Regions from separate parts of the Arthrobacter sp. MP_M4 genome, predicted to be linked through region 2. Evidence: predicted binding sites of a transcription regulator. Region 2 holds the regulator's gene; the other holds the start of a gene.

Region 1 (9,200 bases), on a different contig from region 2:
TGGACCAAAGGCGCGATCGCTGCGGCCAGGATGAGAGCCAGCAGCGCGGGAATCACCACGAGCCGGACCTGGATCAGGGCATAGACCACCACCACGGTCAGGACCAGCAGCAGGAGGACCTGCGCGGTCCGGATGCTGGCGCGGCCCAGGCTGTCGCTCCAGGGTGTTGTCTGTTCCGGACTGCCCATGCTGTTCTGTCTCCCACGCTCGATTGGTCATGCTGCTTACTAACGTTCTCACAGCCGGAGGGTTCCGCGCCCGGGGTGTGGCCCGATTGCCTCTAGCGGGGTAGGTCCGTCGCCGGGAGCACCGCTCTGGACTCCCCCGGGGGAAAGGGCCAAAATGCCAGCAGGATGTCGTCCGGACTCGGCCAGCGGTGGCCTATCGCGTCGAGGCGGCCGAGTATGTCGACGCGGAAGGGCGCCCGACGTCCAGCCTCGACTACGACCGGTTCGCCCGGCTTGCCGGAGGGAAAGTCCTGAGCCTGCTGCGCCCCGACCTGGAGCGCGCCGCTTTGGCTGCGCTCGACGACGTGCCCGCCGGCCGGGTCCGGGTCCATTACGGGGCGCAGGTGTCAACAGTTCGGGGTGGGGACGCCGGGGTCCGGGTCAGCTGCGATGGTTGGCCGGGCGTCGCACTGGCCGCGGACGTTCTCGTGGGTGCGGACGGTATCCATTCCGCCGTTCGGGACCAGGTCTTCGGCCCCGAAGTAGAGTATCTGCACCGCCTGGGCATGCGGGCAGCCGCCTTCACCGTCTCCGAACCGATCCTCAATGCACGCTTCCGGAACAAATTCATCCTCACCGACAGCATCGGCCGGATGGCAGGCCTCTACAGCCTCCGTTCGGACGAGGTGGCCGTCTTCATGGTCTACCGGGACGCCGAAAGGGCGCCAGGATATCCGTCACCTGAAAGTGCAAGGGGGCGGTTGCGGCGCGAGTTCGCCGGACTCGGCAGCGCGGTCGACCGGCTGCTGGAGCTGTGCCCCGAGCATCCGTACGACGACGTCGTCGCACAGATCCTCATGCCGGACTGGCAGAGGGGACGTACCGTCCTTGTGGGAGACGCGTGCGGGGCCGTGTCGCTCCTCGCGGGCCAGGGCGGTTCGCTCGCAATCGCCGGCGCCGCGCTGTTGGGGGACATTCTGGGACCCGTGGCCTCACCTGAGGGGATCAGCACGGCGCTCGCCGACTTCGAGGGAAGCTGGCGCCCCGTAGTCGGGGAGGCCCAAGCGGCAGGGAGGCGCACCGCGTCATCGTTCCTCCCCGCCAACCGGACCCAGCGCCTTTTGCGGCAGTGGATCATCCAAGCCACCCATCTGCCGGGAATCGACCGGTTGGTGGCCCGCCGGATCGTGGGCAGAATCGCAAAGTAAGCTCGGGAAAGTCGTGGCTTTTCCGAGGTGCGGACCAAAAGACGGTCAGCCGCCGCAAATGCGGACTAGAGTGTCCGTATGCCTAATATTCGCGTCTCCGAAGCCGCCCGGCTGCTGGGCGTCAGTGATGACACCATCCGGCGCTGGACCGAGAACGGGAGCCTGACCCCGCACAGGGATGACGCCGGGCGCCTCGCCGTGGATGGGCTGGAACTCGCGCGGCTCGCCCGGGAGCAGGCCCAACTCCCGGATGACCCGGCCAGGGCGGGCAGTTCCGCCCGCAACCGCTTCGTCGGGCTGGTCACGGCCATCACTGCCGACACCGTCATGGCCCAGGTGGAGCTGCAGTGCGGACCGTTCCGGGTGGTGTCGCTGATGAGCAGCGAGGCCGTCCGGGAATTGGGGCTGGAACTCGGTTCGGTGGCGACCGCCGTCGTCAAGGCCACCACTGTGATCATTGAGACCCCCAAAGGCAAGGGCGCCGTATGAGTGCTGTCCTGAGGGCGGGCGCGCTGCTGGCGGCGGGACTACTGGCCGCAACCCTGGCCGGCTGCGGCGTGCCGGCTTCCGGGGGAGCCGGCAAGAGCCTCACGATCTTTGCCGCGGCGTCCCTCAAGGCGCCCTTAACTGCCCTCGCCGAACAGTTCGAGGCCGGCAACCCAGGCACCAGGGTGACTCTCAGCTTCGCCGGGTCCGCCGACCTCGCTACCCAGATCAGCCAGGGCGCCCCGGCGGACGTCTTTGCCTCCGCTGACACCACAAACATGGCCAAGCTCACCGGCGCCTCGATGGTGGAAGGGTCCCCCCGGAACTTTGCCACCAACGTGCTGACCATCGCCGTGCCCCCGGCCAACCCGGCGTCGGTTGCCTCTTTCGCCGATCTCGCGAAGCCCGGGGCAAAGGTTGTCATCTGTGCAGCCCAGGTTCCCTGCGGCGCGGCCGCAGCTGCCGTCCAGAAGGAAACCGGCGTGACATTGACGCCGGTGAGTGAGGAATCGTCCGTCACCGACGTTTTGGGCAAAGTCATGTCGGGGGAGGCCGACGCCGGACTGGTCTACGTCACGGACGTCAAGACCGCCGGGGACAAGGTGCGGGAGATCCCGTTCGCCGAGTCGGCCAAGGCCGTGAACACCTACCCCATCGCGGCCATGCGGACCGGCAGGAACAAAGACCTGGCTGCGGCTTTCATTGCCACGGTCACCGGCCCCGAGGGCCAGAAGGTGCTCCGTGGCGCCGGCTTCGGAACCCCGTAGGGCCGCATGAAAGGGCGAAAGGACAGGGCTTACAGCGGAATTCCGCGCTGGGTCGTCGCCATGGCCGCCGTCGGGGCCATGCTGGTGCTGCTCCCGCTCGCGGCCATGGTGGCCAGGGTCAACTGGCCGGACTTCATCCCGCTGGTCACCTCCGAGTCGTCCCTCACCGCACTGGGGCTGAGCCTGCGCACAGCGGCCACGAGCACGGTCCTGTGCGTGCTGCTCGGAGTGCCGCTGGCGCTGGTCCTGGCCCGCGGTGACTTCCCGGGCCAGCGGCTGCTGCGCTCCTTCATTCTGTTGCCGCTGGTTCTGCCCCCGGTGGTGGGCGGCATCGCGCTGCTGTACGCCTTCGGCCGCCAGGGCCTCCTGGGCAGGAGCCTTGAAATCGCCGGCATCCAGATCGCGTTTTCCACGACGGCGGTCATCCTCGCCCAGACCTTCGTGGCCCTGCCGTTCCTGGTCGTCAGCCTCGAGGGCTCGCTCCGCTCGGCAGGTAGCCGGTATGAAGCCGTGGCCGCAACCCTCGGTGCGCGGCCTAGCACGGTGCTGCGCCGCGTGACCCTGCCGCTGGTCCTGCCGGGCCTCGCTTCCGGTGCTGTGCTGTCCTTCGCGAGGAGTCTGGGTGAGTTCGGCGCCACGCTGACTTTCGCGGGAAGTCTCCAGGGCGTCACCCGTACGCTTCCGCTGGAAATCTACCTGCAGCGCGAGACCGACGCCGACGCCGCCGTTGCGCTGTCGCTGCTGCTGGTCGTGGTGGCGGTCGTCGTCGTCGGGCTCTCCTACCGGGGTTCCGGGCCTTCCGTGTCGGGCAATATCGCCGGCCCGGGCGCGGGCACGCCGGGGCGGGTGGCGTCTTGACGTTCACGTTCGACGCCGCCCTTGCTGCCCGCCGCTTTGAGGTCTCGCTGAGTCTGGCGCCGGGCGAGACGGTCGCCGTACTCGGCCCGAACGGGGCGGGAAAGTCGACGCTGCTCGGTGTGATCGCGGGGCTGCTCCGCCCGGACGCCGGCCGGGCCGAGGTGAATGGCCGGGTGCTGTTCGACCTTGGCGGGGGCGCGCAGACCTGGACTCCGCCGCACCGCCGCGGGACCGCCCTGCTGTCGCAGGATCCGCTGCTGTTTCCGCACCTGAGTGCGCTGGAGAATGTGGCGTTCGGGCCACGCAGCGCCGGGGTGCCCAGGCGGGAGGCCCGGGAAACCGCCCGGCGCTTGCTGGCCGAGGTCGACGCCGCCGACCTCGCGGACCGGCGGCCGGGGGACATGTCCGGCGGTCAGGCCCAACGCGTGGCTGCGGCCCGTGCCCTGGCCGTGGATCCGGACGTACTGCTGCTGGACGAGCCCTTGTCCGCCCTGGACATCCACGCGGCCCCGCTGCTGCGGCGGCTGCTCAAACGGGTGCTCGCCGGGCGCCGCGCCATCATCGTCACCCATGACGTGCTGGATGCCTATATGCTCGCGGACCGGATCATTGTGATGGAGGAGGGCCGGATTACCGAGGACGGCCCCACCCGTGACGTCCTCCGGCGGCCGCGCAGCCGCTTCGCCGCGGGCCTGGCGGGGCTGAACCTCGTCGCTGGGACGGTGACACCCGCCGGAATCCGGTCGGCTGGGGGCCTGGACTTCGCCGGCCAGCACGACGCGCCGCTGACCGCCGGACAACCCGGCGTGGCAGCCTTCCCGCCGTCGGCCGTGTCCGTGTTCCTGACCGAGGCGCACGGCAGCCCGCGGAACTCCTTCCGCGTCACGGTCACGGACCTGGAACCGCACGGCGACCAAATCCGGGTCCGCGCCGGCGAGCTGTCCGCGGACGTTACCCCGGCCGCCTCAGCGGATCTGGGTCTGGCGCCGGGGCTGGTGGTCTACTTTGTGGTCAAAGCGGCGGCCGTGGCCATCTATCCGGCCTGACGGCGTCAGGGCCGGGCGGCACCTGGCCGGCCACCGGCGTGACGGCGTCAGGAAGGGAATGCCCGTTACCAGGACACGTGCGCGGCGCCCACTGGCGTGCTCGCCGTAAGCCCGGGCCTCGCCGCGTCGCCGGCCCGGCCCGGGCAAGTTACCCACGGTCCTTGCGGACGGGGTGCTGGCTGACGATTGAGACGCGGTTGAAGGCGTTCATAGTGATCACCAGCCAGCTGATGGCGGAGAACTCCACCTCGCTGAGGTGTTTCCGGGCCGCGGCACCCTCGTGTTCACGGGCGCCGGCGTCGGAGATGTTGGTGATGGCCTCGGCCAGGGTCAGGGCGGCGCGTTCCTTCTCGGTGAAGAGGGCAGTGTCGCGCCAGGCCGGGAGGACGGCGAGGCGCTGGGCTGATTCACCGTTCTTGACGGCGTCGCCCACGTGCAGGTCCAGGCAATATGCGCAGCCATTGATCTGTGAGATGCGGACATTGAGCAGTTCAATCAGCGTCCGGTCCAGGCCGGCCTCGTCTGCGGCCTCTTTCGCTTTCAGCCCCAACCCGTTGAGGGCCCGCCATGCGGCGGGATGCTCCTTGTCCAGGAACACGGACCGGGTGGTGTGCTGCGCTGGTGCTGTTTCATCCATGCGAGAAGACTACCCATGCGAAACACCGAGAAAAGTACGTGACAGAGTTGTCATACCTGTGACAGAATGACGTTACAGTGAAAATCACGCAGGAGCGCCTCCTCGGTCGCTCCGCAGGCCAGCTCCGCCGACATCGGACCAGGCCCATCATTCGACGGTCGGCTCCTTGGGGGAGCCGACCGTCGAAGAGGTTTAAGGGCCCTGCACCTCACGGGCATGCCCATTCCGGGCGCAGGCGGATGGACATATGCGGATTATGCCCAGTGGCCTGCGCGGGCAACGGGCATGTCCATCAGGGCGTGTCCGCGCCGGCTCGCCGGAACGCGGCTGCGGGGCCTCCGGCCCTAGACACCCGTTTCGCCGTGGGCAAACATGGAACCAAAGGAACCGAACGCAGAGTTGAGCGGAGTAGACTCAACTCTAGTATCCGCATGTTCCCGGAAGGAGCTCTCTTTGGACGCGAAATTCACCACCAAGAGCCAGGAGGCTCTTGCGGCAGCCGCCATGAATGCCTCGACGGCCGGCAACCCCCAGCTCGAACCCGCCCATTTGCTCAAGGCGCTGATGGACCAGCGCGAGGGCGTCGCCGTCGCACTCCTCCGTGCCACCGGCGCGGACCCGGATTCCGTCAGCGTCCAGGCCAGCACCGCCATCAAGGCCCTGCCGTCAACCTCCGGTAGCTCTGTACAGCAGCCGCAGCTGTCCCGCACAGCCCTGCAGGCGATCAAGAATGCCCAGAACGAGGCCGACCGGCTCGGCGACTCGTTCGTCTCCACCGAACACCTCCTCCTGGGTCTCGCGTCCGGAAGCGACGCCGTGGGCAAGCTGATGCGCGACGCCGGCGCCTCCCACGAGGCCATGCTCGCGGCCCTGCCCGGCGTCCGCGGAGACCGCAAGGTGGACAACGCCGATCCTGAAAACAGTTTCCAGGCGCTCGAGAAGTACGGTACCGACCTCACCGCGATCGCCCGTTCCGGCAAACTGGACCCGGTGATCGGCCGCGACGCCGAGATCCGCCGGATCATCCAGGTGCTGAGCCGCCGGACCAAGAACAACCCCGTGATCATCGGTGAACCGGGCGTCGGCAAGACCGCCGTCGTCGAAGGCCTCGCCCAGCGCATCGTCGCCGGCGACGTCCCCGAAAGCCTGCGCGGCAAGACGCTGATTGCCCTGGACCTTGCGTCCATGGTGGCCGGCGCCAAGTACCGCGGTGAATTCGAGGAACGACTCAAGGCCGTCCTGGAGGAAATCAAAGGCTCCGACGGCCAGATCGTCACGTTCATTGACGAGATCCACACCGTAGTGGGTGCCGGCGCGTCCGGGGACAGCTCCATGGACGCCGGCAACATGCTCAAGCCCATGCTGGCCCGCGGCGAGCTTCGGCTGATCGGCGCCACCACCCTGGACGAGTACCGCGAAAACATCGAGAAGGACCCGGCCCTGGAACGCCGGTTCCAGCAGGTCTTCGTCGGCGAACCCAGCGTCGAGGACACCATCGGCATTCTGCGCGGGCTCAAGGAACGCTACGAGGCGCACCACAAGGTAGCCATTGCCGACTCCGCCCTGGTGGCCGCGGCCACCCTCTCCAACCGATACATCTCCGGCCGGCAGCTGCCGGACAAGGCGATCGACCTCGTGGACGAGGCCGCCTCCCGGCTGCGCATGGAGATCGATTCCGCGCCGGAGGAAATCGACCAGCTGCGCCGCTCGGTGGACCGTCTGACCATGGAAGAACTCGCTCTGGCCAATGAGATGGATCCGGCATCGGTGGAACGGCTCGCCGCCATCCGGTCCGATATGGCCGATAAGAAGGAAGAGCTGGCCGGTCTCAACGCCCGCTGGGAGGCCGAGAAGGCAGGACTGAACCGGGTCGGCGACCTCAAGGCGAGGATTGACGAACTGCGCTCCGCCGCCGAAAAATTCCAGCGCGAGGGCGACCTCGAGGCTGCCTCCCGGATTCTGTACGGCGAACTTCCCGCCCTGGAACGGGAACTCAACGAAGCCGCGGAGGCCGAGTCGGCCCGGGTTGCCGGCGGCGGCGCCAAACAGGACCTCATGGTGGCCGAGGAAGTCACCGCAGACGACATCGCCGAGGTGATTTCGGCCTGGACCGGCATCCCGGCCGGGCGGATGTTGCAGGGGGAGAGCCAAAAGCTCCTGGACATGGAACACGTGCTGGGCGAGCGGCTCATCGGCCAGTCCAAGGCCGTTACCGCCGTCTCCGATGCAGTCCGCCGTGCCCGCGCCGGGATCAGCGACCCCAACCGGCCCACCGGGTCCTTCCTGTTCCTGGGCCCCACCGGCGTCGGCAAGACCGAACTGGCGAAGGCGCTGGCCGACTTCCTCTTCGACGATGAACGCGCCATGGTGCGCATCGACATGTCCGAGTACTCGGAGAAGCACTCCGTCGCCCGCCTCGTCGGGGCGCCCCCCGGCTACGTGGGCTACGAGGAGGGCGGCCAGCTGACCGAGGCGGTCCGCCGCCGCCCGTACTCCGTGCTCCTGCTCGACGAGGTGGAGAAAGCCCACCCCGAGGTGTTCGACATCCTGCTGCAGGTGCTCGACGACGGCCGCCTCACCGACGGCCAGGGCCGCACCGTGGACTTCCGCAACGTGATCCTGGTGCTGACCTCGAACCTGGGCAGCCAGTTCCTCGTGGACCCGTCCCTGGATGCGAACGCCAAGCGGGACGCCGTCATGGCCACCGTGCACGCCTCCTTCAAGCCCGAGTTCCTGAACCGGCTCGATGAAGTGGTGCTGTTCGACCCGCTGACCGTGGAGGAACTGTCCCGGATCGTGGAGCTGCAGGTCAAGGAACTTGGTGAACGCCTCAAGGGCCGCCGCCTCAACCTCGAAGTGACCGAAGGGGCCCGCGCGTGGCTCGCAGTGACCGGCTTCGACCCCGCCTACGGTGCGCGGCCGCTGCGCCGCCTGGTGCAGCGGGAAATCGGTGACCGGCTGGCCAAGGCCATCCTGGCCGGGACGATCACCGACGGCGACACCGTTCTCGTGGACACCGCCCCGGACCTCATCGAACTCACCATGGGCGGGACGAACGCCACCGGCCGGCCCGACGGCGGCGCCTCCACCGGCAGCGGACTCTCCGTCCGCCGCAAGGAATAACGCCCCCGGGCGCCAGGCCAATACCAAGACAACTGCCAGCCGGGCAACGCTCCGGCTGGCAGTTCCGTCGGCAAATCCCTAGGGGATCAGAGATTCCACGATGACGTTTCCGGTGTCGGCGGTGACATGGCAATCCACGCGGCGGTCACCCTTGTCCCAACTTGTGGAGCTCGGGTAGGCCAGTTTGTAGCTCAGCACGTAGTCGGCCTGCTTCTCCGTCAGCGGCGCTGCCTTGCACGCATCCAGGGCCTTCTGCTTGAGCGGGTCCCGGCCGGGATAGGAGTCGCCGTCGCCGTAGTGCTCGGCCGCGACCAGCTGGGCCGAATGGCCAGCGGAGCAGTCGACCACCGTGGACGTGGGCGCTTCGGCGTCGAAATCCTTGAAGCAGTCGCCGAGCCGGAAGTCGAGGGGGCCCACACTTTCCAGCGGAAGCGGTCCCCGGCTCGCAGGCTCGGACGACGCCGGAGCGGTGGCGGATGTGTCAGCGGCGGGCGGCTGGGTGCCGCCATTCATGGAGACCAGCCACCAGATCAGCAGACCGGCCACGACGACTGCGGCGGCCACGGCGGCGGCGATCTTCACGGACGTCTGACGACGGACCCGGCCGCCCGGGTCCATCGCCGTGGATGGAGCAGCGTCCGGGACCGCCGGCATTGGCGGCGTCGACGGGTGCGGCGGCGTCGCTGGTTGCGGGGGAACCAAGGGGGCGCCGGCCGGAACGGCGGGGGCGGACCGGTCGCCGCTTGCTGCTGCAGGGTGAATCCCAGGCGTCCCGGCGTCGCCGGGGCTGTCGTTCTCTTCGGTCACTGGGACTTCTCCACTTCCGTGCTTCTGAGCCGGGGCTGGACGCCCGGGCGGGGGTCCGTTTCCGGCAACCCACTACGGAACTCTATCCAAGATGCCGGGCG
Region 2 (9,200 bases):
ACCACCAACCGCACAACAGCTGCGCTCACTGCGTGGAAGGCGGCCTGGGAGCCGATTCTGGCGTCCGGCGCCACGGTCATTATTGCCCTGCTGTGCCTGCTCTTCTCCGACCTCAACTCGAACAAAGCCCTTGGCCCCGTGGCCGCGGCGGGCATCCTGTGCTCGCTCTTCGCCGCGCTGACCCTGCTGCCCGCGTTGATGGCACTGCTGGGCCGCGCCGCGTTCTGGCCCTTCCGCCCCAAGCTGCTGCCCGAGACCGAGCGCGAGCCCGAACTCGTGACCGGGCTCGAAGGCCAGGAGGGCCTCTGGCACGCCACCGGTTCCCTCGTCTCCCGCCGCCCCCGGATCGTCTGGGTCACCTCAGTGTTGCTGCTCCTGGTGGCTTCCGCGGGTGTCCTGCAACTCAAGGCCAACGGCGTTCCACAGACGGCCGTCATCCTCACAGCCTCCAATGCCGTCGATGGCCAGGAATCCCTGGCCCGCCACTTCGACGCCGGCTCCGGCAGCCCCGCGGTGATCGTCGCGGACCAGGCCAAGGCCCAGGAGGTGCTGGAAAAGACGAGGGCGACCGCCGGCGTCGGGGACGCCTACCTGATGGCCGACGGCGGCGCGCCCATCACCGGTGCGCCGGCCGCTCCCGGCGCCCCGGCGCCGCCCACGGAACCCGCGGTGCGGGACGGCAGGGTCCTGATCAACGCGACGCTGAACTTCGCAGCCGACTCCAATGAGGCCGAAGGCGTGGTGGTGGTCCTCCGGCAGGACCTGAAGCAGATCGACAGCGGCGCCCTCGTCGGTGGTGTGACCGCAACCGCACTGGACACCAACACCACAGCCCAGCGCGACCTCGTCACGATCATCCCCGTGGTCCTCGCGGTCATCCTGGTCATCCTGATGCTGCTGCTGCGTTCGGTGCTGGCCCCGGTCCTGCTGGTCGCCTCGGTGGTCCTGTCCTATGGTGCGGCGATGGGCGTCTCGGCCTTCGTCTTCAATAACATCTTTGGATTCCCGGGAGCCGACGCCACCGTCCCACTCTTCGGTTTCGTCTTCCTCGTGGCCCTGGGCGTGGACTACAACATCTTCCTGATGAGCCGGGTCCGGGAGGAATCACTCAAGCACGGCACCCGTGCGGGCATCCTGCGCGGACTCGTGGTAACCGGCGGTGTCATCACCTCCGCCGGCGTGGTCCTCGCGGCCACCTTCGCAGCACTGGGTGTCATCCCCATCATGTTCCTGGTCCAGCTCGCTTTCATCGTCGCCTTTGGGGTGCTGCTGGATACCGTCCTGGTCCGCTCTCTGCTGGTCCCGGCCCTGGCTTATGACATTGGCCCGCGGATCTGGTGGCCGGGCAAGCTGGGCCGCGTTGGGACCAACACTCCCGCGCGGGGCCGCCACGCCGCCACGGAACCGGAATCTGCGGAGGCAGGCATCCGGTAACCGCTGCCACTCCAGCGGACGCCGTCATTGTCTCTGGTCCCTCCACCAGGCCACAGTGGCGGCGGCCGCTTCATCGAGGGGGGTCGGTGCCAGCCCCAAGGCGGATTGGCTGGCGGCCGAATCCATAACGAACGGGCGATCAAACTGGTAGAGAGTCTCGGTGAGTTCGCGCATGTTCGCGGATAACAACCCCAGAGCGTTGAGCGCCCAGCCGGGCAGTGCAGTGACACGCGGGGTCCGGGCGCCGGCTGCCCTGGCGAATGCTCCCGCAATCTCGCTCTGGGTCAGCCCCGGTCCGGTGGGAGCATGCCACACCCGGTTCCAGAGTGAGGAATCCTGTGCAACCCGGATCATGGCGGCCGCGAGGTCCGGCACGTACGTAAAGGAATGCGGCTGATCGGCACGTCCAATCACCACCAGGGGTTGTCCCGCCAGCACCGGCTTGAGCATGCGCTCGCCGGCATGCGCGCCGAGGACCCTGGGACCGAAGAAGTCGCCCGCCACGACGGTCGCAGAATCGGTCGTGGACGCTGCGCGGGCTTTCAGCAGTCCGGTGCGGATTCCGCGCTTGCCGCCGCGAGCTTCCCGCGGGCCTTGTTCGGTCATCGGTTGTTGTGGCTGGCTGTAGGAGTACAAGCTTTCCGGAAACACGACGACGGCGCCGGCTTCGCCCGCCGCGGCAAGTACCGTTACCTCGGCACCGGGAAGTTCCTTCGCCCACGTTTTCGCGCGGTACTGCGAGCCGTGGATGCAGTGGAAGACGGCTTGGGCGCCCCTGAACAGCCCGGCGAGCTGCGCCGCGTCGGACACATCCACAGCTTTCTTTTCGATCAGCGGGTCATCGGGCCCGCTGCCGGACCGGGTAAGCACACGGACCCGGCGGCCCGCTGCAGCGAGCTGTTCGGCCACCGTCCAGCCGACGGGACCGGCGCCGGTGACGATGAACAAGGCAGGGGCCCCGGGGGATCCAGGCTGGGACATGGCGGTCTCACTTTCGTTGTTATCACACGGCTGCGCCGCCACTGCCCGCGATCATTCCGAACCCGGACCATCGAGGACATTCTGCGCCTCGCCGGGAGCATTTGGCAGGGCCCGGGGCGGCCCCGCTGTGCTTCGGGATCCTGGCGCGGTCTCCTCGGCGTCGGCCCCTGTTGTCTGCCCGCGGCGCTCGATAGACTGCCACTGCGCCTGCCTGGGCGCGCCGAGGCTTCCAGGAAGGATCCAAACATGTCTGAAAACACCGAGTTTGACCGCACGGCAGCAGAACCGGAAGAAGAGCAGGCAGCAGAGGGCCAGTACGTCGCGGGCGACTACGGCGCGGCCGGTGCCACCGGGGAGAACCCGGCCGGAGCCGAGGAAGGAGAGTACCCCACCGGTGACTACGGGGATGCGGGCGTCAGCAGCCCGGCCGCCGTCGGCGCGCCTGAGGGCGACTACCCCGAGGGCGACTACGGGAAGGCAGGCGACAGCGCGGCCGCTGCCGTCGGTTCGGAAGAAGGCGACTATCCCGAGGGGGACTACGGCGCAGCCGGTGACTCCCGGACCGGCCGAGCTGCCGACAGCGGACCCGCGGGGCGTGAGGCGGCGGACGAGTCAGACCGCGAAGCTCACCGCGGAGACCGTTGACGGGCGGACTTCGCCAACAGCGAAATGCCGCGCAACAGTGCGGTTGCGGCCAGAATTAACCCCGGAATTCCGGGATGACCGCCGCCTGAGGGATCGTTCTATCGGCTCGTCAATTCAAAGTTGAGCGTAGGTCGCTCAACTTTGAATTGACTTAGCGCGGGGTCCGAGTAAAGTTGAGTGCAGATCGCTCAATAACCCTCGGGCCCCTGCGGTCCGCAGCCACTCAGGCGAGTTTCCAAGGAAAGAAGGACGCAACATATGTCACGTGCAGTAGGTATTGACCTCGGAACAACGAACTCCGTCGTCTCCGTTCTCGAAGGTGGCGAGCCCACCGTCATTGCCAACGCCGAGGGTGGACGCACCACGCCGTCGGTCGTTGCATTCTCCAAGTCCGGCGAAGTTCTGGTTGGCGAGATCGCCAAGCGTCAGGCCGTCAACAACATTGACCGCACCATCGCTTCCGTCAAGCGCCACATGGGTACCGACTGGAGCGTCGCCATTGACGACAAGAAGTACACCGCGCAGGAAATCTCCGCCCGTATTCTCATGAAGCTCAAGAACGACGCCGAGTCCTACCTGGGTGAAAAGGTTACGGACGCCGTGATCACCGTTCCTGCGTACTTCAACGACGCCGAACGCCAGGCCACCAAGGAAGCCGGCGAAATCGCCGGCCTCAAGGTCCTGCGCATCGTCAACGAGCCCACCGCGGCCGCCCTGGCCTACGGCCTGGACAAGGGCAAGGAAGACGAACTCATCCTCGTCTTCGACCTCGGCGGCGGAACCTTCGACGTCTCCCTCCTCGAGGTCGGCAAGGACGAAGACAACTTCTCCACCATCCAGGTCCGCTCCACCGCAGGCGACAACCGCCTCGGCGGCGACGACTGGGACCAGCGCGTCGTTGATTACCTGCTGAACCAGCTCAAGGTCAAGGGCATCGACCTGTCCAAGGACAAGATCGCCCTGCAGCGCCTCCGTGAGGCAGCAGAGCAGGCCAAGAAGGAACTGTCCTCCTCCACCAGCACCAACGTCTCCCTCCAGTACCTCTCCGTCACCCCCGACGGTCCGGTGCACCTGGACGAGCAGCTGACCCGCGCCAAGTTCCAGGACCTCACCAAGGACCTGCTCGAGCGCACCAAGAAGCCGTTCCACGACGTCATCAAGGAAGCCGGCATCCAGCTGTCCCAGATCGACCACATCGTTCTGGTCGGCGGGTCCACCCGCATGCCCGCGGTCTACGACCTGGTCAAGGATCTCGCCGGTGGCAAGGAACCGAACAAGGGCGTCAACCCCGATGAGGTTGTCGCTGTCGGCGCCGCGCTCCAGGCTGGTGTCCTCAAGGGCGAGCGTAAGGACGTTCTCCTGATCGACGTCACTCCGCTTTCTCTCGGCATCGAGACCAAGGGCGGCATCATGACGCACCTGATCGAGCGCAACACGGCCATCCCCACCAAGCGTTCCGAGACCTTCACCACGGCTGATGACAACCAGCCGTCCGTGGCCATCCAGGTCTTCCAGGGTGAGCGCGAGTTCACCCGGGACAACAAGCCGCTGGGCACGTTCGAGCTGACCGGGATCGCACCGGCTCCGCGCGGCGTCCCGCAGGTCGAGGTCACCTTCGACATCGATGCCAACGGCATCGTTCACGTTTCGGCCAAGGACAAGGGCACCGGCAAGGAACAGTCCATGACCATCACGGGCGGTTCCAGCCTCTCCAAGGAAGACATTGACCGCATGGTCAGGGATGCCGAGGAGCACGCAGCGGAGGACAAGGCCCGCCGCGAGGCAGCCGATACCCGCAACACCGCCGAGCAGCTCGCCTACTCCGTGGACAAGCTGATCGCCGACAACGCCGACAAGCTGCCGGACGAGGTCAAGACCGAGGTCCAGGCCGACGTCGACGCCCTGAAGGCAGCCCTTGAGGGCACCGACGACGCCGCGGTGAAGACCGCGTTTGAGAAGCTGCAGGCTTCCCAGACCAAGCTCGGCGAGGCCATCTACGCCCAGGCCGGTTCCCCGGACGGCGCCGCCGGCTCCGACGGCTCCACAGGTGCCCCCGCCGGCGAGTCCGCAGCGGGAGCTGACGAGGACATCGTCGACGCCGAGATCGTTGACGAAGACGAGAAGAAGTAATCATGCCGCACCACGGTAACGAAGAAGAGCACGGTTCTTCCGAGAGCCGTCGCGACGCTGAACAGCGGGAGAACGAGCCGCAGAAACCGATCATCCACGACAACCGCAAGGTTGACCCGGAGACCGGCCAGGCCCGCCACCCCGACCAGGAGCACCCCGCCGCGGGGGAGTCTAAATCCGGGGACGCGCTGTCCCAGGCCGAGGACATCCTCAACAGCGTGGAGGTTCCGGCCGCGGATTCCGTGGCCCAGGGCGCTGACGGCGCGGAGGCGGAGGAGCTCAGGAATGACCTGCGCCGCCTGCAGGCCGAGTACGTCAACTACCGCAAGCGCGTCGAACGCGACCGTGCCGTGGCAGGGGAAATGGCCGTCATCGGCGTCCTTAACGCCCTGCTCCCGGTACTGGACGACGTCGACGCCGCCCGCCAGCACGGTGATCTCACGGACGGACCGTTCGCCGCGATCGCCGCCAAGCTGGAGAACGCGCTGAAGACGTACGGCCTGGTGCGCATTGATGAGACCAACGTGGAGTTCGACCCCACAATCCACGAGGCCCTCATCCAGCAGCCCGGCACGGACGTCGAGATCGACACCGTCAGCCAGGTCCTGCGTTCCGGCTACAAGAGCGGGGACCGGGTTCTGCGGGCAGCCCAGGTCATCGTGGCTGTCCCGGCGTAGCTACCTCCGGCGCGACGCCGGATAGGGGGCGGTGCCCGTCCACGGCTGCTCCCGACGCTCGCAAGCTCGCGTCGGGAGCAGCCGTGGGCCCAGCGCGGTAGGCACACCGCCGCCCCCTATCCGGCCTCCGCGCCGGCTCGTTGTTCGCCTCATGTGAATGGACCCCCTTCGTCCGCGTCGGCGCTCACCGGTAGTCTCGCCTCAATTGTTTTGTATTTGAAAGGAAACGCCATTGGCTAGCCAGGACTGGGTGGACAAGGACTTTTACAAGATCCTTGGAATCGCCAAGGACGCTTCCGACGCCGACATCAAGAAGGCTTACCGGAAGCTCGCGCGGCAGCACCATCCGGACACCAACGCGGGGAACGCCGCGTCGGAGAAGAAGTTCAAAGACATCTCCGAGGCCTACTCCGTGCTGTCCGATGCCGATGAGCGCCAGCAGTACGACGCCATCCGGGCCATGGGCGGCGGCGCCCGCTTCGCCCCTGGCGGAGGCGGTGGAACTGCCGGCGGAGCCGGATTCGAGGACCTCTTCGGCGGCCTCTTCACCGGCGGCGGCGGGGGACGCCAGCCCGGCGGATACAACACCTCCGGCGGTATTCCCCCCGAATTCGCCGACCTCTTTGGCGGCGGTGGCTTCGGCGGCGGCCAGTCCTTCCAGCGCGCACCCCAGAAAGGTGCGGACCGGACCGCGTCCACCACCATTTCCTTTGCCGGGTCCATCCGTGGCACCACCATCGGCCTGCGTGAACCGGACGGCGAAGTGATCGACGTCCGCGTTCCGGCCGGCATCAAGGACGGACAGAAAGTCCGTGTCCGCGGCAAGGGCCAGCACGGTCCGGCCGGGTACGGGGACCTCATGGTCACCGTCTCGGTCAAGCCGCATGACTTTTATGTCCGTGACGGCGACAACCTGCGCATCCACGTTCCGGTGACCTTTCCGGAGGCAGCCCTGGGCTCGGACATCGATGTTCCGACCATAGACGGTGACAAAGTCCGGGTGCGCGTTCCGGCCGGAACGGCGTCGGGCCGAACCCTTCGGGTCAAGGGCCGCGGCGTGAAGCATGCCAAAGCCACCGGGGACCTCCTGGTGACCATCGACGTCGCCGTCCCGCGGAAGCTGAACAAGGAAGCCGAGGAGGCCGTCAAGGCGTTCGCCGCGGCGACCACCGGCGAGGACGTCCGCGCTGAGCTGGCAGCCAAGGCCCGGCTCTAGGGACGGATGCCTGCCATGGCCATCGACTACGAGCAGCCGATCTTCGTCATCTCCGTCGCGGCGGAGCTGGCGGACATGCACCCCCAAACGCTGCGGCAGTACGACCGGCTGGGCATCGTCTCGCCCAGCCGGGCCCCGGGCAAGTCTCGCCGGTATTCCCAGCGGGACGTCAATATGCTCCGCGAGGTGCAGCGCCTCTCGCAGGAAGGCGTCTCCCTTGAAGGCATCAAACGGATCCTCCAGTTGGAGAACCAGGTGGCGGCCCTTCAGCGGCGCGTCGCCGAGCTGAGCGAGGAAATCGAACGCCGCCCGCGCGCCCTGGACTCCCGCATCTTCGCTGCCGGAACGGCGGGAGACGTCGTCAGCCTCGTCCGCGGCAAGCGCCCCCGCGCCCGCTCCCAGGCCGTGGTCGTCTGGCGGCCGCGCACCTGAGGACCTAGGCGGTTGGGCCGCGCCGGGCGAAGGTCAGGTGGATGACACCGCTGGGTGATGGCGCCGCCTCGATGTCGAAGCGTTGCTCGAGTCCTTCGAGGCCGTCCCAGAGCCGTTCGCCCCGGCCGAGCAGGAGCGGTACAAGGACAATGTGCATCTCGTCGATCAGGTCGGCCTCGAGGAACCGGCGGATAGTGGTGACGCCGCCGCCGATTCGCACGTCGAGGTCCCCGGCGAGGGCGCGTGCCTGCTCAAGCGCCGCGGCGGGTTCGGCGTCCACAAAGTGGAACGTGGTGCCGCCGTTCATGGTCAGCGCCGGGCGGGGGTGGTGGGTCAGGACGACCACGGGGGTGTGGAAGGGCGGGTTGTCGCCCCACCAGCCCTGCCATTCCTCATCGGCCCATGGGCCGCGCTGAGGCCCGAACTTGTTGCGGCCCATGATCTCCACGCCGATGCCGGTGGCCCATCGGCTTGCAAAGACTTCATCGATACCGTTGGAGCCCTCCTCCCCGCCATGGAAGCCTAACTGCCCGAAGGTGCGCGTCGGCAGGGCCCATTCGAGCAGGCGAGTCCCGGCGTGCCCGAAGGGCGCGTCCAGCTGCTGTCCCTCACCAGTGCCGAAACCGTCGACCGAGACGGAGAAGTTGTGAACGCGGACGAGTGACATGGGGCTCCCTTGCTCGTGGCCGGGCGCGGGAGGAGACGCGCGGAACGGCCGGCCTCAACCGCACGCAGTCTGCAATCGATGCGCCGACCGTAGCGCAGGCTGCTGGTAACCCGCAAGGAGTTTCAGGGCGGTGCATGCTCCTCAGTAGCTGGCCGTGCCTCCGCCGTCGGGCCGGATGTATTCGGCGGCAAGAGCTTCCGAGCCGCGGGCCAGCAACGCCACGTCCGCGCCGACCAGCACGAACGACGCGCCGGCGGCCAGGTAGCCGTGCGCAGTGGCCGGGGCGAACGCGTTCACCCCGGCCGGTTTCCCGGCCGCCGTGGCGGCAGCAAGGCAGTGCTCGACGGCGGCGCGCACCCGGGGGTGTTCCTGCTGGCCCAGCAGACCCAGGGACGCGGCGAGGTCGGAAGGTCCCAGGAAGATCGCGTCGACGCCGTCCACCCGCAGGATGTCCTCCACCGAGTCAACGGCTGTTCCCGATTCGATCTGCACCGTGACGCTGATGGTTTCACTGGCCGTGGCCAGATAGCCGGGAACGCGGTTCCAGCGGGCCGCCCGGGCCAGTGCGGACCCGACACCGCGCACTCCGTGGGGCGGGTACCGCGTGGCTGCCACGGCCGCCTCCGCCTCGGCGGCGGAATTCACCATGGGGATCAGCAGGTTCTGGACGCCCAAATCGAGGTACTGCTTAATCACCACGGTGTCGTTGACGGGCGGGCGGACCAGGGTGTGGACCGGGTAGCCGTTGATGGCCTGCAGTTGGGCCAGGATGGATTCCAGCCCGTTGGGGCTGTGTTCGGCATCCACCAGCAGCCAGTCGAGGCCGGAGCCGGCGCAGAGTTCGGCTACCAGGGGGCTGCCGGAACACACCCACATGCCCGCCAGCGGGCGGCCGGCAGCGCCGGATTGGTTGCGCAGGGCGTCCCGGAACGTGGCGTCTAGTCGAAGCGGCATGTGACGACTCCCAGCGGTCCGTAGTCGGCATGGATGGTGTCGCCCTTGTAGACCCAGAGGGGGC

Evidence for each region. The regulator HspR, encoded in region 2, represses chaperone genes until heat shock. The targets are predictions, from matches to a motif close to AAGTTGAGTCNNNNNGACTCAACTT.
Region 1: the regulator HspR is predicted to act here: its motif matches at 5,566-5,590, upstream of clpB (ATP-dependent chaperone ClpB).

Annotation. Positions count from the first base shown of each region.
Region 1 is NZ_JAXCHX010000008.1:28,355-37,554, forward strand. Features, by position in the region: gene RCH15_RS08440 (AI-2E family transporter) at 1-188, opposite strand, end outside; gene RCH15_RS08445 (FAD-dependent monooxygenase) at 377-1,375, shown strand; gene RCH15_RS08450 (TOBE domain-containing protein) at 1,454-1,864, shown strand; gene modA (molybdate ABC transporter substrate-binding protein) at 1,861-2,628, shown strand; gene RCH15_RS08460 (ABC transporter permease) at 2,635-3,486, shown strand; gene RCH15_RS08465 (sulfate/molybdate ABC transporter ATP-binding protein) at 3,483-4,532, shown strand; gene RCH15_RS08470 (carboxymuconolactone decarboxylase family protein) at 4,681-5,169, opposite strand; gene clpB (ATP-dependent chaperone ClpB) at 5,623-8,292, shown strand; gene RCH15_RS08480 (septum formation family protein) at 8,371-9,099, opposite strand.
Region 2 is NZ_JAXCHX010000016.1:65,796-74,995, forward strand. Features, by position in the region: gene RCH15_RS12645 (MMPL family transporter) at 1-1,434, shown strand, start outside; gene RCH15_RS12650 (NAD-dependent epimerase/dehydratase family protein) at 1,459-2,415, opposite strand; gene RCH15_RS12655 (hypothetical protein) at 2,662-3,060, shown strand; gene dnaK (molecular chaperone DnaK) at 3,319-5,190, shown strand; gene RCH15_RS12665 (nucleotide exchange factor GrpE) at 5,193-5,867, shown strand; gene RCH15_RS12670 (DnaJ C-terminal domain-containing protein) at 6,100-7,083, shown strand; gene RCH15_RS12675 (heat shock protein transcriptional repressor HspR) at 7,099-7,515, shown strand; gene RCH15_RS12680 (dihydrofolate reductase family protein) at 7,520-8,182, opposite strand; gene RCH15_RS12685 (HpcH/HpaI aldolase family protein) at 8,324-9,136, opposite strand; gene hpaH (2-oxo-hept-4-ene-1,7-dioate hydratase) at 9,121-9,200, opposite strand, start outside.